Regions from separate parts of the Desulfosporosinus sp. Sb-LF genome, predicted to be linked through region 3. Evidence: riboswitches for the same ligand, from Rfam matches in the RefSeq annotation. Region 3 holds a riboswitch; each other region holds the start of a gene.
What was found. Region 3 has a riboswitch for S-adenosylmethionine ahead of E4K68_RS05840 (methionine ABC transporter ATP-binding protein). Riboswitches for the same ligand answer to the same signal wherever they lie in the genome.
Positions count from the first base shown of each region.

Region 1 (6,811 bases), on a different contig from region 3:
CTAAAGCTAGTTGTAACAACCCCGAAAATCCTGGGGGGGTCGGGACAAAGAGTGGTGTTGATTCCAGTCGATGTAGTGCCCATTCCGAGAATTGCATGCTAAACGGTGGAGTACCTAAGGGAAAATGCGGTTATTATGACTATGCTAAAATCATTTGTAACAACCCCAAAAATTATGTCGGCATTGGAACAAAAAGCGGTGTTGAGCCAAGTCGCTGTAATGGCTATTCAGAGAAATGTGTCATAAACGGTGGGGTTCTTAAAGGAAAATGCGTGTATTTCGATCGCACTAGAGTTGTCTGTAATAACCCTAATAATCCTGCGGGGATTGATACTAAAAAAGGGGTTGACATCAGCCGCTGCAATGGCTATTCTCAGAATTGCTACATTCATAAAATAAAGAAACTAGAAGACTTAGAGGCGTGCCCATATTGCAGAAATTCTCTTGATGTCATGGCAAAAAAACAAGCGCGCTGCCTAAACTGTGGAAAATACTTATAAACTTAAACAGAATGTCTAATACAAAAAGAACGTGAAAGTGGTTCAAACCATTTTCACGTTCTTTTGTCACTTTGTCCGATCACTTTGAATAACATAGAAGAAGGAGGGGTTGAGGTGAAGGTATGCCTAGATCCTGGTCATGGTGGATATGACTCAGGAGCCGTCGGTTACGGATTGCAAGAAAAGGACATAACACTGGATATTTGTCTAAAACTAAAACCGTTACTTGAGTACAATGGTATAAGCACCAACCTCACACGCGATGGAGACTATGCACCTGGCCATTTGGAAGGAAATCTTAATGGTGAACTCCTGGCCCGTGTGGATATTGCCGAGAAGAACCAGGTAGACTTGTTTGTGGCGGTTCATGTAAATTCGGGTGGGGGGACAGGGGAAGAGATCTTAGTCATGGGTTTAGGCGGACGTGCGGAAACAGCAGCAAACAAGGTTTTGACTTACCTAGTTCAAACCGGGGCATGGTTGAATCGCGGAGTAAAAGTACAGAATGTTTTGGTGCTTAAGGAAACAAGCATGCCCGCAATTTTAACCGAAAATGGGTTTATTGATAATATGGATGATGCAGTGAAGTTAAAGGATCCGAGTTTTCGACTTGCACTGGCGGTTGCGCATGCTAGAGGAATCTGTGATTATTTTGGAGTACAATATAGGGTAGGAGGAAACGATGTGTTAGAAGTTGCCGTGCTATTATTTAGCAAAGAAGACTATTGGTGCGGGGCGGATGTCGCTGCTAAGAATGGTAACTGTGCTATATTTGTACGACCTTTGGATCAATCAGTGCCGAAGGAAGCTATGACTGCCAAAATGTTAATCGTTATTGGTGGACCAACGACAAAGCATCCTAGCGAAATTTTACTCTCCGGGACGAACAAATACGATACTGCAGCAGCGGTTGCTAAATATCTAGTCTAATGGAGAATCTTTGTGTATACTGTATAACAGTAGAAAGATCTAGACACTTTTAATCAAGGAAGCTATAATAAAAATACTTGCAGCGATCGAAGAGCAAAGAGGCTCTAAAAGGCGTTTTCATAAACGCCTTTTAGAGCCTCTTTTTTTTAAAGGAGGGAAAATGATGACGAGTTTAAACACTGGAGACATTTCATTCGTATTCATATGTACCATCTTAGTTTTTTTGATGACTCCTGGATTGGCATTATTCTACGGAGGAATGGTGAGAAAACGTAACGTTCTTTCCATCATGATGCAAAGTTATGCTGCCTTAGGATTAGTCACAGTAATTTGGGTCTTATTCGGATACTCTTTAGCCTTCGGACCAGATCACGGTCATCTAATAGGCAGCCTTGATTGGGCGGGTCTTAGAGGGGTTGGTCTTTTGCCTAACCCGGATTATGCACCGACAATTCCACATTTGTTGTTCTTTTTGTTTCAACTGATGTTCGCAATTATTACACCAGCAGTTATAAGCGGATCAACGGCTGAAAGACTACGGTTCCCAGCATTTATATTGTTTGTGTTCTTATGGAGTACATTCGTATACATACCACTAGCACATTGGGTTTGGGGAGTGGGCGGTTGGCTGCGTAATCTTGGTGTCTTGGACTTCGCAGGTGGTACGGTTGTGGAAATGGCTTCTGGAGTATCAGGGTTGGTAGCCGCGTTAATTATAGGAAAAAGATTAAAAGTAGGATATGAGTGGAATATTCCTCATCATATGCCGAACGTCCTTTTCGGTGGAGGGTTATTGTGGTTTGGTTGGTTCGGCTTTAACGCAGGAGGTGCCATGGGAGCCAATGGGGTGGCAGTGCTGGCCCTGGCTACAACCCAAATAGCGGGGGCAGCAGGCATGATCGGGTGGGCTCTTGTCGAATGGCTTCACCGGCGCCAGGTCACCGTTTTTGGAGCGGTCAGTGGAATTATTGCGGCACTCGTAGCAATCACGCCTGCAGCAGGGTACGTTTCAACGGGTAGTTCGCTATTCATTGGATTTATCGCGGGTGGAATATGTTATCTAGCTGTGAGTTTCTTGAAAGTTAAGCTGGGTTATGATGATGCTTTGGACGTTTTCGGAATCCACGGTATTGGAGGTACTTGGGGCACCATTGCAACGGGTATTTTTGCTGATCTGAGTGTTAATCCTCAGGGTAAAAATGGTTTAATGAATGGTGGAGGAATTGAACCAGTCTTAATCCAACTCCTAGCAGTGGCTGTTACCTATTTATTTACTGGGATTATGACGTTGCTAGTATTAAAGGGCATAGCAATATTTACTCCTCTTCGGGCAACCGATGATGAGCAAGTCAACGGATTAGATTTAACACAGCATCGAGAAAATGCTTATCCCGATTTTGAATTTAGTGAGGGAGTTTCCATTTAAATCGCATCGTCGCCGTGTTCGCCTGTTCGAATACGGATCGTATCCGCTACATCAAAGACAAAAATTTTACCATCCCCAAATTCCCCCGTTTTAGAGGTATTAACAATCGTGGCGATGACTTCATCGGCTTTTTTAGTAGGAATGACAACCTCGAGTTTTATCTTGGGCAAAAGTTTCGATACGATTTCTTGACCACGGTAAATTTGAGTGTGACCTTTCTGTTTTCCGAAACCCATAACATTAGAGATCGTCATCCCGTTTACTCCAATATTCGACAGAGCGTCCTTTACATCATTCAGTTTCTCTGGCCTAATAATAGCTTCAATTTTTTTCATGGTTACCACCTTTAAGTTTATTACTTGAGTGTTAATTGCTAACAAGTTACAATTAACAAATGAAAAAACATTTAGTGAAATTGACACCTTTTCATCCTCTTAGAATAATAGGCGCGTCTTGAATTAAGTATAATTATAGTCATTATACCAGAAAGTTTCCTTCTATAGAATCCTTTCAAACGAAAAGCCGGGCTTATGCCCGGCTTTGAGGTGTTTTCTTCTTGAAGGGGGAATTTTTCCCTCTGTCTGGTTTTCCTGTCTGTGCTTTATCGGTCGTTCTATTTGACATTTAAAATACCTCCTTTGAAGCCTTAAACTAGGTTTCCCTATGCCGAGATATTAATGCACTAAGAAAAGGGATTGTCGTTGTTTAGTCTATCCTTTGTATGTTGTTTCCTTATCTCGACCATAGTCCGTTCGTCCGTCTTGGTCAGCCTGATGATTACATGGCATTACTTCACGTTTAGGAAATGGTCGTTTACTCGGTTCGCGTGGCTCCAATGGTATCCCTCCCTTTAAATGTTGCAACACATTTAGAATACCCTTAAATGTAAAAGGTTATGATTTCTTCGTTTAAAAAGAAAGAAACCCCCGCGTCCGGAGGTTTAATTTTTGCGCTAATGTCTATAATTTCTTTTAGATAACTTGTACAATACAAATTTAGCACGAAATGAGAAGAGATTCAATGCCCACTTTTTGGGATATAATGAATCTTCAATTTCCACAAATTTTCAGTTGAAGGTTCACGTAAGTGAACAATATTAGTGGGAATAGTGTGAAAACATTGGTGATAAAAGAGTGAAACTTAAATTAAATAAGGTCAAGCAATGATTTAAGCATTAATAACTTGGTTAGTAGTTTATCTGTATTAATATACGCAAATTTGTATTGACATGATATAATACAAATGTTAGACTCAGCGTATGAATTGAATAAGGTATACTCTTATCCGGAGTGGTGGAGGGACTAGCCCAATGAAACCCGGCAACCCGCTTTGTATGTTGTAATATTTATGGCTTGCGCAAAGCATGGTGCTAATTCTTGCAGAAGAGGATTCTTCTGGCAGATGAGAGGAGTGTCGATGATGTAATTTAAGACCTCTTCTATCTTGGAAGGGGTCTTTTTCTATTATCAAACTCAATATCAATCGACAAACAACAATTTCGGTGGGTCCCTTCTCGCTGTCCTTGGCTACAGGGACACTTGGCCTTCTCACGGCTAACGCATAAAGGTAACAAATCTGGAGGTGGAGATAACATGGGTGTTGAAAAGACGTACTCGGAGATCAATGCCAAGATTAAAGCAGGTCATGCCGTTGTTGTGACGGCAGAAGAACTGATCGCTCTGGTAGAGGAAAAAGGTCTCTCCAAAGCAGCTCAAGAAGTAGATGTGGTAACGACTGGAACCTTTGCACCAATGTGTTCGTCGGGTGCCTTTCTAAGTTTTGGACATACGACGCCCCGTATGAAGATGCAGAAAGTTTGGCTGAATGGAGTCTCAGCTTATGCGGGTATAGCAGCTGTTGATGCATATATTGGTGCGGCTGAAATACAGGAAGATGACCCGTTAAACAGTAACTATCCTGGCGAATTTCGCTATGGCGGGGGGCATGTTATCCAAGATCTCGTCGCCCGTAAACCCGTCAAACTAAAAGCAGTGGCTTATGGAACAGACTGTTACCCGCGCCGAAATCTAGAAACCACTATTTCATTGGATGATATTAATGAAGCGATTCTTTTTAATCCCCGGAACGCCTATCAGAATTACAACTGTGCGGTGAACCTGACTGATCGGGTAATTTATACTTATATGGGCATGCTTAAACCTCATATGGAAAATGCCAACTTTTCAACATCGGGTGAGCTGAGCCCACTTTTGAAGGATCCTCATTTCAAGACAATTGGAGTGGGCACGAAGATTTTCCTCGGGGGCGGAGTCGGGTATGTCGCTTGGAACGGCACACAACATTTTCCGTCGATGATCGATGTCGATGGCAAGGAACTTGGCAGTTCAGGAGGAACCCTCGCTGTCACGGGGGATTTGAAGCAGATGAGCCCAAGGTGGCTGGTAGGTACTAGTTATCTGGGATATGGCGCAACACTCAGTGTTGGGATTGGAGTTCCCATTCCTATTCTCAATGAAGAAATCGCCAGGTATGCAGCTAAGAGAGATGACGAATTATTCGCCCCTGTTGTCGATTATGGCGCAGCGTATCCTTCGTTTACACCAGGCAACCTAGGGTATGTCAGTTACGCAGAACTCAAAAGTGGCAAGATTCGGGTGAATGGCAAGGAGATCACCACGGCGCCCTTGTCAAGTATGCCCCGAGCCCGGGAGATCGCCTCAACGTTAAAGGACTGGATTCAAAAAGGTGAATTTTTATTGACCGAACCCGTTAAAACCCTCCCCTCACCCTCTGATGGCATCGTAGCCCACAGTATAAAGGAGGCCTGATTCAATGTCGCCGAAGAGAATTGTTTTGCGTTTTGGGACAGATATCTCGGTGAAACCGATTGTATATCGTTTGGTTAAAGACTACGATTTGGTGGTTAATATTGTGAAAGCAGACGTTAACCCTCAAAAAGAAGGAACGATGATTTTGGAGGTCACTGGAGATCAAAGTGAAGAAGGACTAAACTATTTGCGTAATCTGGGGGTCTCCGTACAGGATCTCAAACAAGAAATTGTGCGAAATGAAGAAAAGTGTGTCATGTGCGGTGCATGCACTGGGCTTTGCCCGACCGGAGCCTTATATATGGAACGCCCATCTATGGAAGTCCGCTTTGATGGAGACCAATGCATTGTTTGTCGCCTTTGTACGAAAGTTTGCCCGATGCGGGCCATGGAGGTTCATTTGTAATTGGATTTTACGGAACGTATTTACCGGCAACAGCATCGCCAGGCGGATCTGGTGCATTTTCAACTGGCAGTGCAAGAAACTGACCTGGACATCGGGGTTCGCAAAGACCGGTTTTCAGCTCAACTTGTGAAGTGGGTAGAAGAGACGATTCAGGCCTGCCGAAGGCCTCTTGAAGACTATGTTCAGAGGGATCCCGGTTTCCTGAACGCTCTAATCCCATACTCTGTTTTGCCAGATGCTCCTTTAATGGTTCAAACTATGGCGGAAGCCGGGCGACTTGCAGGTGTGGGACCGATGGCTGCGGTTGCAGGGGCCGTGGCAGAGTGGGTCGGGAAAGCGATTGCCAAACGCTCCAAGGACGTGATTGTGGAAAACGGTGGGGATATCTTCTTGCGTACGAGTTGTATTCGTAAAGTCGGGATTTTTGCAGGAAATTCGCCCCTGTCTAATCGGGTGGCTCTTGAGATCCGGCCGGATCAAACCCCGCTGGGAATTTGTACTTCGTCTGGAAAAGTGGGTCATTCGTTGAGCTTTGGCTTAGCCGACGCTGTTGTTGTACTGTCCCCCTCGGTCGCTTTGGCAGATGCGGTAGCAACGGCATGTGGGAACCTTGTTCAGACAATGGATGATTTAGAACGAGCCCTTGAATTTGCCTCGGAAATCAAGGGGATAACGGGTGTATTGATCATTAACGACGATCGGTTGGCTGTTCGAGGAAATGTAAAATTAACTCCAATGACTTCATAAGCATAATGATAAA
Region 1 is NZ_SPQR01000005.1:231,441-238,251, reverse strand. Features, by position in the region: gene E4K68_RS09290 (hypothetical protein) at 1-500, shown strand, start outside; gene E4K68_RS09285 (N-acetylmuramoyl-L-alanine amidase) at 615-1,430, shown strand; gene E4K68_RS09275 (ammonium transporter) at 1,594-2,856, shown strand; gene E4K68_RS09270 (P-II family nitrogen regulator) at 2,853-3,191, opposite strand; gene E4K68_RS21405 (hypothetical protein) at 3,567-3,692, opposite strand; SAM riboswitch class I at 4,134-4,264, shown strand; gene E4K68_RS09265 (homocysteine biosynthesis protein) at 4,449-5,645, shown strand; gene E4K68_RS09260 (NIL domain-containing protein) at 5,650-6,051, shown strand; gene E4K68_RS09255 (UPF0280 family protein) at 6,052-6,798, shown strand.
Region 1: it holds a riboswitch for S-adenosylmethionine, as region 3 does, so the genes downstream of both, E4K68_RS09265 (homocysteine biosynthesis protein) here and E4K68_RS05840 (methionine ABC transporter ATP-binding protein) in region 3, are expected to answer to the same signal.

Region 2 (6,811 bases), on a different contig from region 3:
GCCCCGAAGAAACGGAAAAAAGTTTGGAAGGATCTACATATCTATCCGGCCGGCGTGGTTCATGAAGAACAGAATTCGGTGGCGAGCTGTTTGACCAATGTCGATGGAGATTATGTTTCTTTAGCACTCAAAGCCTTGCGTTTGGGGTTGGCTACCATCTATAATGCTCAGATTGGGCTTGAAATGACCCAGGATATTTTGTTTGGTACTCCTACACCTCATGAAGTTAACGTCGATTTAGGGATTATGGACCCTGATTACATCAATATTGTCTTTAACGGCCATCAGCCTTGGGCTGGCGCAGCAGCGATCGAAAAGGCAAGAATGCCTGAAGTTCAAGCGAGAGCGAAAGCAGCTGGGGCTAAAGGCCTTAGAGTAGTCGGTTCTATTGAAACGGGACAAGAGTTGCTTCAAAGATTTGAAGTAGATGATGTGTTCGTTGGTTTAATGGGAAATTGGCTAAGTATAGAGCCCCTTCTGGCGACTGGCACAGTGGATGTCATGGCGATGGAAGAAAACTGTTCGCCACCCGCTATTGACATGTATGCCGAGAAATATCAAATAACGTTGGTTAGCGTTAGCACGATTATCGGGGTTCCAGGACTTCAGCATAAGATGCCCTACCATCCGGGTGAAATCGAAGGAGTGGTAGAACAGCTCTTCAATTTAGGCATTGAAAACTTCAAGAAACGGCATGGAAAAATTACTGCTCAGGTTCCAAGAATCACCCAAAAGGCGATTGCGGGATTTTCCACAGAAGCCGTTCTGGGAGCACTGGGCAATAAACTAGACCCGCTTGTTGATGTCATTGCTTCTGGAAAGATTAAAGGGATTGTCGCTTTAGCGAACTGTTCCACCTTGAGAAATGGCCCTCAGGATTGGAACACGGTAAACCTTACGAAAGAACTTATTAAGAAGGATATCTTGGTTGTAGCTGGTGGCTGCGGAAACCATGCGTTAGAAGTGGCGGGGCTTTGTAACCTCGATGCCATTAATATGGCAGGCAAGGGTTTAGCAGAAGTATGCGGAGCCTTGAAGATTCCGCCTGTCTTAAGTTTTGGCACATGTACGGATACTGGCAGAATCTCCATGCTCGTAACAGCCTTGGCGGATCATCTGGATGTGGATATTCCTCAATTGCCGATTGCTGTAACCGCACCCGAATGGATGGAGCAAAAGGCCACGATCGATGGAGTTTTCGCTGTAGCTTATGGAGCATACACTCATTTATCTCCGACCCCCTTTGTAACTGGTGCGCCTCAACTGGTCAAGCTATTAACTCAAGATGTGGAAGGATTGACTGGCGGGAAGGTCGCACTCGGCGATGATCCTGTTCAAGTTGCTAATGATATTGAAGCCCATATCATGCTCAAAAGGAAGGGCTTAGGACTCAGCTGATACTTCGAGTTGATTAGCCATAAAAAAGGTGGATAGATTATTAGCAATCTATCCACCTTTTTTGGCGCTGTGCTCGGCATTGCGATGTTTTCAGGGAAGCAAGAGAACCGTCCCCTTGCTTTATCCTTGCTTCACTTTTAACGGCCGCCTAAGTCGTAGGGAGTCTCTTGATAGACGTAGTAATTCAACCAGTTTTGAAAGAGTAGGTTAGTATGAGAACGCCACTTGTGGATAGGGGTTTGAGTGGGGTCATTGTTCGGAAAATAGTCTTTCGGAAGAGCAATAAAAAGCCCTTTGGCAATGTCTCGGTCATATTCCTCTTTTAAGGTTAAGGTATCATATTCTGAATGCCCTGTTACGAATACTTGACGGCCGTCTTTAGACACCACAATGTAAATTCCTGCCTCGTCAGACTCCGATAAAATCTCTAATTCAGAGTGCTTATCAAGGTCGCGGCGCTTAATTTCTGTATGACGTGAGTGGGGGACATAGAATTCATCGTCAAAACCACGGAGGAGTTGCATGCCGTTTAAGCCTCGTTTATTCACATCGTGTTTAAAAATACCGAACATTTTTTCAGCGAGAGGATATTTGGGGATGCCGTAATGATGATATAGCCCAGCTTGAGCACCCCAACAGATGTGTAAAGTAGAGGTTACATGAGTTTTTGTCCAGTCCATGATGGCCTGAAATTCTTTCCAATAGGTGATTCCCTCGAAGTCTAGGTGTTCTACGGGTGCCCCAGTGATAATCATCCCGTCAAACTTTTGGCCCTTAATGTCATCAAAACTTTTATAGAAGGAATCCATGTGTTCCTGGGCCGTATTTTTAGAAAGATGGCTTTCAATATGCAAGAGCACAATGTCGACTTGCAAGGGAGAGTTTCCTAGCAGTCGCAAAAGCTGTGTTTCGGTTGTTTCTTTGCGCGGCATTAGATTGAGGATCACGATTTTCAAAGGACGTATATCCTGGTGAAAGGCGCGCTCTTCTCCCATTACAAAGATGTTTTCTTGACTTAGTATTTCCATAGCGGGTAAATGTTCAGGAATTTTAATTGGCATGAATAACCCCCCTTTTGTCGATGCACGTTGCAAGCACTTTCTCGACACCATTTTCATACATCACATATTGCCTCTGGTTTTTTAGCTTTTCTGACTGGCCAGTAGGGCTTGATCCAAATCATATAGAAGATCGTTGATCGATTCTAAGCCTATGGAGAGGCGGATCATATCGGGCGATATACCTGCAGCGCGCTGAGATTCTTCATTTAGCTGTTGATGGGTTGTGCTTGAAGGATGTATGACGAGGGATTTAGCATCCCCGACATTCGCCAGGTGAGAAAATAACTTTAGACTGTTAATGAACTTTTCTCCTTCAATAAGTCCGCCTTTGACACCAAAGGTAAAGATTGCGCCCGCACCTCTAGGTAGGTACTTTTTAGCTAGTGTATGATACGAGCTCTTTGCTAGGCCCGGATAGTTAACCCAAGTGACGAACTCATGCTGGTCGAGAAATTCTGCTACCTTTTGGGCGTTTTCGATATGGCGTTCCATGCGTAAGGGAAGCGTTTCTAACCCTTGCAAAAACAAGAAAGAATTGAACGGGGAGAGTGCTGCCCCAGTATCGCGTAGGAGGGATACTCTTGCTTTGGTGATATAGGAAGCATTGCCGCAGGCTTCAGTATAGACAATGCCATGGTAGCTGGGATCAGGTTGGCTGAGTTCTGGGAATTTGCCATTGCTCCAGTCGAACTTTCCAGAATCAATAATGATCCCGCCGATAGAAGTACCATGCCCACCAATGAATTTAGTGGCAGAATGAACGACAACATCGGCTCCGTGTTCAATAGGTCGACATAAGTAGGGTGACGCAAATGTATTGTCTACTATGAGAGGGAGTCCGTTTTCGTGAGCGATACGGGCAATTTCCTCGAGATCGGCAACATTAATTTGAGGATTCCCGATGGTTTCGGTATACAGGGCTTTTGTTTTGTCCGTGATTTTGGATCGGAATTCTTCAGGTTTGTCGCCATCGACAAAGTGAACTTTGATGCCGAGCTTTGCAAATGTATAGGCGAACAAAGTGTACGTGCCGCCATAAAGGGAGCTCGAGGCGACAATTTCGTCCCCAGCCTGAGCGATGTTTAAAATAGCATACGTGATAGCAGCTTGCCCTGACGCGGTAGCGAGTGCTCCGACGCCCCCTTCAAGAAGTGCTATGCGTTGTTCAAAGACGTCTTGTGTGGGATTCATGATCCGGCTATAAATATTGCCAGGCTCTTTTAGGGCAAATAGATTGGCGGCATGGTCGGTGTCGTTGAATACAAAGGAGGACGTCTGGTAGATTGGGACGGCACGGGAATTGGTTGCGGAATCAGGGCTTTGACCTCCATGTAAGGAAATAGTTTCGAAACCTAGTTGACGTTCTTCAGTCATGATAATTCCTCCTAAATAAAGTTTACCTTGGGTACCCATCCAATGTTAAGTTTTGGAGGGGGAGAGTGCAATTATGCGGGTTTTAGATAAATGAAAAACGGCTACTTCAAGAGAAGTGGCCGTTATGTTATTTAACGCGCTACTCTCATCTCTCAGAACCTACGGTTCTGTTGGAATTAGCACCATATAGCTTTCGCTATCGGTTGCCGGGCATCATTGGGCCAGTCCCTCCGCCACTCTTGATAAGAGAAATAAATATTCAATTTTGCTAGTTGGAATATAGTCACTATAAAACAAATCGGGGCCTAAGTCAAGCTCGATATTTGAACTTCTTGGTTCTAAGTCCCGCGATCGAATAGCGCATATCTCTGGGTCGTTTAGCTAAATTTAAGAGGGAGTAATTCCATCGAGAGAGCTTCCTTTATGAACTTCGATGTTAACCGTGTACACCAATCCTTTGGGGACCAGCTTAGATACTTCTGGTACGATAGAATTAATTTTTTCTTCTGTATCGACAATCTCCAAAATGATGGGTAAGTCTGAGGACAACTCTAATAGTCGGGCAGAACGCAAAATTTTATCTTCGCCATAGCCCTCAATTCCCCTCAAGACGGTGACACCGATGATCCCTTGTTCTTTTAGCCAATGAACTAAATATTGGTATAGTGGCTTGTTTTTGTGTCGTTCGTTTTCGCCAACGTAGACTTTAAGTAACTTTGCCTTGCCGACCATACACTCGTCCTCCTTTAGAATTTGATTTCTTAGAGTAATCGAGCTAAACCTACGCCAAAGGCCACGCCGGTGAACCCTACGATAACGCTAAGTATGGTGTATAAACCTGCCGTAAAGAAACTCCCACCTTCCAGTAAGGAAATCACTTCAAAACCGAATGTAGAAAACGTCGTATAAGCCCCTAAGAAACCGACACCGATTCCCAGGCGCCAAAGGGGGCTGATGGTTAATCGTTCAATGAATAAGATATTTAAGAACCCTAAGAGAAAGGCGCCGCTTATATTGATCAGAAATGTGTGTAAGGGGAATCCTTGGTTCCACTTATTCGAAATCCACACCCCGAGTCCATAACGAGACAGGGCTCCAAGCGCGCCGCCAAGGGCAATGACAATTACGTTTTGCATCACGTTACCCCTTTATCTGGAAATTTCCCAGTATCTTTAAAAATGGAAAAGTCTTGATTTTCTTATCATAATACATACGATGAATGGACACAACAAGTAGGTATATGTTCAATTGGGTATTTGCATAATTCACTTAATGTAATTTGTGAAATCTTAAAATCGGTGGTATAGTTTTTCTTTGATCTTAATCTATTGTAAGCTCATAAATTTGAGGTGTATTGTATGATCGCTGATCCCTTGAAAATCTTTGTGACTGTAGTCGAGCATAAGAATTTCTCTCGTGCTGCAGAAGAACTTTATTTGTCCCAGCCTAGTGTTAGTTTGCAAATTCGTAATTTAGAAAATGAACTTGGCACAAAACTCATTAATCGTTCGCCAAAACACCTGGAACTCACTCAATCGGGTGAGATTTTTTACGGATATGCCAAGCAGATATTGCATTTGCATGATAAGGCCAAACAGGAAATCGACCAGCTGACAAATGTCGTTACAGGGGCCCTAAAAGTCGGGGCAAGCTATACTATTGGGGAGTATATATTACCCTTTGTCTTAGCTGAGTTTGCGGCTCAATTTCCGAATGTGGACATTGAAGCATCCATCGCTAATACCGAAGAGATGATCCAAGCAGTTCGGGCAAACCACTTGGACCTTGCCTTGGTGGAAGGGGAGGTTAATTATTCGGACCTTGATATCCGCCCCATTATGGAGGATGAGATTATTTTAGTGGTGCCTAACCAACATGCCTTGGCTAGACTTCCTGTCGTTACAGCAGAGCATCTTCAGGACCAAGTATGGATTCTCAGAGAAGGCGGTTCTGGGACTCGCGCCTTCAGCGACAAGCTTATCAAAGATTGGGGAATCAACGTCAAAAAAACTTATATCTTTGGCAGTGGTCAGGCCGTAAAGCAGGCCGTCATGGCCGGTCTGGGGATTGCCCTTGTTTCATCTTGGATCGTACGCAAAGAATTGAACGCGCAAGAACTGACGGAGATCAAGATACAGGGTAAGCGATTAACACGTTCTTTCTCGTTAATCAACCCCAAGAATCATGAAATGTCCAAGGCAATGGAAGTTTTCACGGAGCAACTTTTCTCTCATGACTTACTTACTTAGTTTAGAATCAGTCATATGGCGGGTGGCTAGTTGAAAATGGCTTGCGTCTTGAAAAGTGAATGAATACTTAAACGGAATAAATGGCAAAAGAACTGATTACCCTTCGTGGAGAATCGGCTCTTTTGCCATTTGTATCATAAAACGATGTTATTGAGACTGTAAGGTTTTTCTGATTCATCCAACCGTGAATGGATTACCATGTGCCGAGTTGCCCAAACGTCTGTCATCAGCTTTTTGTGAAACCAGATGTAGACGTGGAGATCGCCAATGCAGTAATGAACCATCACACACGCCAATCATAGTTTTGGTAAAGACAAGGCTAAAGAGCCCTGCCAAAACAACAAACTGTATCAATCCGGCGATGGCAAAGAATGAATGCCCTATGAGATGGTTCAAGGCGTAGGTCCCAGTGGTAAAACTACCGAGTGGGAAGACGTAACCCCACCAGCCAAGGCTGTAGGGGATTTTGCTCTTTTTGTCGGTAAGATGCAGCAGAGAGTAAAGGCTGGCAATGATGATCCACCAGATACCCACTCCCCACATGGAAACGGCGAAGATGATACCTAGCGCGTGAAATCCGGAGTTCCATGCACCAAAGATGGGCTGAGTGACAAGGGGAAGGGTGCTAAAAATAGTCATGGTCATTCCAATGGGTCCGATTTCGATCCAAACGCTCGGGGCAAACCCTCCAGCGATTTTACCTCCATAAACAAGCCTAGAATAATATAG
Region 2 is NZ_SPQR01000005.1:98,248-105,058, reverse strand. Features, by position in the region: gene cooS (anaerobic carbon-monoxide dehydrogenase catalytic subunit) at 1-1,398, shown strand, start outside; gene metA (homoserine O-succinyltransferase) at 1,536-2,459, opposite strand; gene E4K68_RS08720 (homocysteine synthase) at 2,541-3,833, opposite strand; SAM riboswitch class I at 3,976-4,082, opposite strand; gene E4K68_RS08715 (DUF190 domain-containing protein) at 4,221-4,565, opposite strand; gene crcB (fluoride efflux transporter CrcB) at 4,595-4,969, opposite strand; gene E4K68_RS08705 (selenium metabolism-associated LysR family transcriptional regulator) at 5,192-6,082, shown strand; gene E4K68_RS08700 (C4-dicarboxylate ABC transporter) at 6,257-6,811, opposite strand, start outside.
Region 2: it holds a riboswitch for S-adenosylmethionine, as region 3 does, so the genes downstream of both, E4K68_RS08720 (homocysteine synthase) here and E4K68_RS05840 (methionine ABC transporter ATP-binding protein) in region 3, are expected to answer to the same signal.

Region 3 (6,811 bases):
ACGTTGAAGATGTCCGAGCACCGTCACTCGTGTTTCCATGCCATAGTGTTCTTCAAGATCGTTAGCTAATTTAGTACCAATACCTCCTAATTTGAGGGGGTCGCATCGCTCAGAAACCACACGTTCAACCACCATCTCGCCACCCAAAGGCTTAGCGCCTTCAGCTACAACAATAATACTAAATTTCTTTCCTTGCTTTGCCCGTTGCTGGATAGATAAAGCGACCCGATTTATATTATAAGATATTTCCGGAATCAAGATAGCATCTGCACCACCAGCGACACCTGCATACAAAGCTATCCATCCGGCATAGCGCCCCATTACCTCTAGAATCATGACCCTATGATGGGATTCTGCGGTTGTATGTAAACGATCCAAGGCTTCCTGAGCTGTATCTACCGCTGTTTGAAAACCGAAGGTTTGATCAGTAGCCATCAAATCATTATCGATCGTTTTCGGAATTCCGATTACAGAAAGCCCCTTGTTCACGAACTCAAGGGCGATTTTCAAACTCCCGTCCCCGCCAATTGCTAACAAGGCATCCACACCGCGCTCTTTTAAATTTCGTATAACATCATCAGAACGGTCGATTGTTTGAGTGACTCCATTGAGTTTCGTCACATAAGCAAACGGATTATCACGATTCGTTGTTCCCAGAATCGTCCCACCCCGAGGTAAAATACCCGAAACATCCCTCAAACCAAGAGACAAGAAATCCCCTTCTACCGCACCACGAAAACCATCTCGAATTCCGAGCACCTCAATACCATATTGGTGCGCACTTTTTGCAACCGCTCGAATCACCGCATTAAGCCCAGGGCAATCCCCACCACCCGTAAGAACCGCAAGTTTACGCATTTTTCCACTCCTTTTCTCGTATTAGTAGAAAATGAAAACCTTATATCTATTCCATTAAATTACTTTATCAACCTCCACTCTAGAGAAATCTTCAATTATCTAACGTTCCTAGAATCGCTCACCTAGATCGTCTATCCAATGCTAACATAGGAAGTTTCGAATATAAAACATGTTCAAAGCGCCGAAAGACAAAGACATCTCCAAACGTGGCAGGAAGCAACAGAACCGTCCACGCTTCCTCGTCGTTTTGGCCCTTCCCACATGTGTTCTCCAGCGCTTTTCCAAGCGACTTTGCGTTATAAACGCAAATATCGTCATATCCCCTCGTCTTAATCCCCGTCTACCCGACATAATCACACTGACCAATATTCTTCCGCGATGCTATTTTCTGGGCTTCATCGTTTCCGATTGTTCCTAAGGCCATTTCAACCCGTTTTCCCTCAGCCCTTAAGGCCTGACAGCGGCGAATGATCTGCTCATCATTAGAACCATAGACCAAGACATCAGCCCCCTTCACGGCTGGAAGTGGGAAAAGTTCTAAAAGATTTCCAAGGTGTATTGCGAACCCGGTTGCCGGCTGCGGAACGCCAAAATCGGCGTATAATGCATCATAGCGCCCTCCCTCGACCACTGGGAAACCCATTCCATGAACATACCCTTCAAAAACCGCCCCAGTATAATAGGAAAAACCACGCAGAATTCCTAAATCAAGAGACACATTCTCTTGAACTCCAAACTCTTTCAAATGCCCATAAATCCGTCTTAAACGTTCGACTGCTTCCCGAATAGCAGGTCTCTCACTCCACTCGAGAACTTCGTCTAGGATTTCTTCTCCTCCGTGAAAATGGGGTAAACGAAGCAATAGCTCCTGAACTCGTTCATTTAACCCGCTTTGCCTTACCCAACTTTCCACACCAACCATGTCTTTACGAGCCAACGCATCTTCCAGCTCGGCTCGTATCCCCTCATCGACCCCTGCTTCCAGCATGAGTCCCGAAAAGATCCCCATATGACCGAGATTAAATTGATAGTTTTTCAAACCCAAACCTGCAATCGCCTCTACAGCGAGAGCGATCACCTCTGCATCAGCTAGTTCTTGGTCGGAACCGACGAGTTCTACGCCGACTTGGCGAAACTCCCGATGTCTAACTGAGGTATTTCGATAGACATCAGCACCATAGCATAGACGTATTGGAAAATCTCCGCCTCGCATTCGGGTGCTGACAAGTCTCGCGATCGGGATGGTCAGCTCTGGGCGCAACGCTAAAATACGCCCTTCACGGTCAAAGAACTTATATAACGAATCCACTTGCTCAACATCAGGTTGGACACAGGCAGTAAATTCAAGGGTAGGAGTCAACACCTTCTGATAAGACCACTGCCGAAAAAGCGTAAGAATTTCTTCTTCTAAACGTTCTTGCACAGCGATTTCCTCAGGTAGTAAATCACGCATGCCCTCAGGAATACGTTGTCCTAAATTCGTTCTTAGCACAATAATTACCTTCTCTCTTGTCAGTTTTCTTCAATTCTTTGTTCTTGTAAACGTCGTAAAATTAATTGATATCCGTCGGCTCCAAAATTCAAACAACGCTTCACACGGCTAATCGTAGCTGTACTTACTCCTGTTACTTCCCCAATCGCCGTATAAGTCTCATTCCTTTGGAGCATCTTGGCAACTTCTAGCCGCTGGGCCAAAGCCTTTATTTCTGCGACCGTTGCTATATCTTCAAAGAACCGATAACACTCTTCTTTGCTTTTAAGCAATAAAACGGCTTCGCATAAGGCATCCGTTAACGGATTCTGTAGACGCTCATCGCTAGACATGGGATTACCCTCCTCTGACAGCATTGCTTTCTTCCTTTAATCTATTAAAGGACAGCTCCATTGTCAAGCTTTTTCAATGTATAATTTTCCTCTTGCAAAACTCTAACTCCCTGTGCTAGAATACAAATATCGATTAGCAATTGGCTTAACACATTTAAAACTTTATAGAACTCTTATTCAGAGAGGTGGAGGGACTGGCCCGATGAAACCCGGCAACCGGCATTAAGCACGGTGCTAAATCCTGCAGAGAAAAATCTGAGAGATAAGAGGAAAACCGAATGGTCACTCCGCGGGTTTTCTTCGCGGAGTTTTTTGTTGTGTTTAGAACGTTGCGACCTAAGACAAAGGAGGACCGTCCTTGATCCAGATTAAACAACTCATGAAAACTTACTCATCCCGTGCAGGAACGGTTATCGCCCTTGACAATGTTTCCCTACACATACCACAAGGTGCCATCTACGGCATTATTGGACTAAGTGGTGCCGGAAAGAGTACACTTGTGCGCTGCTTGAACCTACTTGAAAAACCCACGAGCGGTCAAATCGTCGTTGCTGGCCAAGACCTGACTAAACTTTCCGGTAAGTCACTCCGTCAAGCTCGTCAGAATATTGGGATGATATTCCAACACTTTTATCTCCTTCAATCAAGGACTGTAGCAGAAAATATTGCCTTTCCTTTGGAAATAGCCAAACTACCCAAGAAGGAAATCACAGCGCGTGTCGAGGAATTACTCCGCCTTGTCGGCCTCGAAGAGAAAGCTACTGCTTATCCTGCTCAATTAAGTGGTGGACAGAAACAGCGGGTGGGCATTGCCCGGGCGCTTGCCACAAAGCCTAAAGTCCTCTTGTGCGATGAAGCGACATCTGCTCTTGACCCACAGACCACCCTTTCTATTCTAAACCTTCTTCGCGATATTAACCAAAAGCTAAGCTTGACCATTGTTATGATCACTCATGAAATGAAAGTGGTCAAAGAAATATGTAGTGACGTTGCAGTAATTCATGCAGCTCAAATCGTTGAATACGGCCCGGTCGAGTCTGTCTTCATACAACCTCAGTCTGATATCGCTCGAGAATTTATTGCAACCGTTTTCCCAAATGAACTTCCGGCAGACCTTCTAAGAGACTTTTCAACCCACCAAGACTCTGAAATCATCCGGATTCAATTCCTCGGGTCACGAGCCTCAGATCCGATTATCACCGATTTACTGCGAACCTGCGACGTAAGAGCGAATATTCTTTATGGAAGTATTGACCATTTGAGATCCACACTTTTTGGCACCCTAACCTTAGAACTACAAGGAAACCCCGAACAGCTTGGACAAGCACATCAATACTTAGCATCTCGCGAATTAAAAGTGGAGGTGATCCAACGTGCCCTTTGATCCAGCTATGCTTCTCCAAGCCTCTTTTTGGAGTGATTTATCCCAACTCGTTTCTCCTGCGGTCGCTGAAACCCTCTACATGGTCATTGTTTCAACGATACTCGCCTACATTATAGGACTCCCTTTAGGTGTCATCTTGGTTGTTACCTCTACCGGCCATATAGCACCCAACCCTTGGGTAGAACGGATCTTAGGAACCGCTATTAATATATTACGTTCCGCTCCATTCATCATCTTGTTAGTGGCCTTCATCCCATTGACTCGATCTCTCGTCGGCACGTCTATTGGCACCACTGCAGCCATTGTCCCTCTCGTCATCTCAGCGGCCCCTTTCGTGGCACGTGTAGTAGAAAGTTCCCTCAAAGAAGTCCCCTATGGCGTGATCGAGGCTGCCTTATCCATGGGAGCATCACCCCTACAAATTATCCAAAAGGTCCTTCTCCCTGAAGCAAAAGCTTCCTTGATCTTAGGCATTACCATCACGACGATTAGTGTCATCGGTTATACTGCCATGGCTGGTGCCGTTGGTGGGGGAGGGTTAGGAGACCTTGCCATTCAATACGGCTACAACCGTTTCCGGACCGATATTATGATTGTGACCGTCATCATTCTGGTCGTGATCGTTCAGAGCTTACAATCTCTGGGTAATGCGCTCGCACGTAAGCTTTCTCATTATTAAATGATTAATATAGATATTAAATAGTACCTAAACGCTAAAAAGAAACTAAACAATTAGGAGGAGAAAAACATGTTCAAATTCAAAACCCATCGTTATTTCGCATTATCACTCGTCATCTTGGCTTCTCTCTCTCTCGGCCTTACCGGATGCGGCAGTACGTCAAACACCTCAAAAGCTACATCAGATACAACTGCTAAAACCGTCCTTAAAGTGGGCGCTACCCCAGTTCCTCATGCGGAAATTTTAGAATACATTAAACCAGCCTTGGCTAAAGAAGGCATTGACCTAAAAATCGTGAGCTACACCGATTATGTTCGTCCTAACTTAGACTTGGATACAGGAGATATCGATGCCAACTTCTTCCAGCATACACCTTACCTTGATTCTTTCAACAAAGATCATAACCTAAAGCTTGCCTCGATTGCCAAAGTCCACATCGAGCCAATGGGTGTCTACTCTAAGAAAATCACTAAACTAGACGACTTAAAAACTGGAGATACTCTTGCTGTTCCCAATGATCCTTCCAATAACGGTCGTGCCTTAGCCTTACTAGCCAAAGCCGGTCTCATCCAATTGAAAGACGGAGTAGGGATCAAAGGAACCGTTAATGATATCACAGGAAACCCTAAGCAACTCAAAATCACCCCGATCGATGCCCCTCAGCTTCCTCGCGTAATCCAAGATCCCAAAATTGCAGGTGCAGTGATCAACACAAACTACGCTCTGGAAGGTGGACTCAATCCACTCAAGGATTCCCTCTTTACTGAAGACAAAGACTCACCTTATGCAAATATATTAGTCGTCAAAGACAGCAAAATAAATGACCCAGCTTTACAAAAGTTAGCGAAAGCCTTAACCTCTCCTGAGGTTAAGAAATTCATTGAAGACAAATACAAAGGGTCAATCGTTGCTGCATTCTAGAAAAACGTAGGTTGACTTACATTTTAATCACCTCGTAACTTTAAAGAGGACGAAATCCGCTCAAGGATTTCGTCCTCTTTCTATCTCTCTTCTCTATGCTAAAACAAGTGTATCTGTAAAATCACTTTAAGACACATTATAAGCATAGTCCCGGAGTATATGGTTTCGAATTGCTAATCTCAGAGTTCTCACCATTATCCCCTGCAAACTCGACGGTAACCGTTGTCCCTGTAGGACTTGATTCGAAACTCATTACAGCATTCTGGCGAAGGGCAATACTCTGACATATTGCGATTCCTAACCCAGTCCCACGTTCTTTCGTTGTTAAAAAAGGAGTCCCTAATTTTTTGAGTATCGCGGGATCAACCCCCCCTCCTTGGTCACAAATTCTAAGTATGATATGGTTTCCTACTTCATGGGCTTGAATCGTAAGTGTCGTACCACCCTGCATAGCTTCGAGTCCATTTTTTGCTAAGTTCAGAAGTAGTTGTCGTATTTCGTTGGCATTTCCTTGAATGTTTGTGACCGGTTCCAGCTCTAGATTTAATCGTTTGTCTTGATTAATCGCATCCGCAGATAACAAGGGGGATAAATTCCTGACGATCTCCGTGATATTTATTAACCCGAAATCGGTAGATTTTTCTCTAGCCAAACTTAAAAAATCAGAGATAATTACATTCGCCCGATCTAGTTCTTGAATCATCAATTCATAAAATTTGTGATTATTCTTGGTAGTGTCCTTGGAGCCGAGCAATTGTAGAAAACCGCGAACTGTCGTGAGTGGATTCCTTACCTCATGGGCAATACCTGCTGCCATTTCTCCCACCATATTAAGTCTTTCCATGCGAGCTAATTCACGATCAGCGTTCTTTCTGTCTGTAATGTCAATAAGCACTTTGAAGATCAACTTTGAGCCATCGACATCAGTGTAGGGCTGTGCATATACCTCATACACACGATTATCGAACATTACCTCTTTCCATAAAGATGTAGTATTCCTAAAAGTCATGGGGGTTTCGCAATCTATGCACGGGTAGAGCAACCCTCCGATGACTTCATAGCAAGATCGTCCTTCCCAGGAGCCAAACTTAGTCTGAAAATTCCTGTTAGCATAACGTATTTTATAATTTTCTTCTTGTACATAG
Region 3 is NZ_SPQR01000003.1:251,861-258,671, forward strand. Features, by position in the region: gene E4K68_RS05825 (6-phosphofructokinase) at 1-858, opposite strand, end outside; gene hisZ (ATP phosphoribosyltransferase regulatory subunit) at 1,199-2,350, opposite strand; gene E4K68_RS05835 (YerC/YecD family TrpR-related protein) at 2,371-2,682, opposite strand; SAM riboswitch class I at 2,853-2,951, shown strand; gene E4K68_RS05840 (methionine ABC transporter ATP-binding protein) at 3,041-4,066, shown strand; gene E4K68_RS05845 (methionine ABC transporter permease) at 4,074-4,745, shown strand; gene E4K68_RS05850 (MetQ/NlpA family ABC transporter substrate-binding protein) at 4,815-5,666, shown strand; gene E4K68_RS05855 (PAS domain S-box protein) at 5,803-6,811, opposite strand, start outside.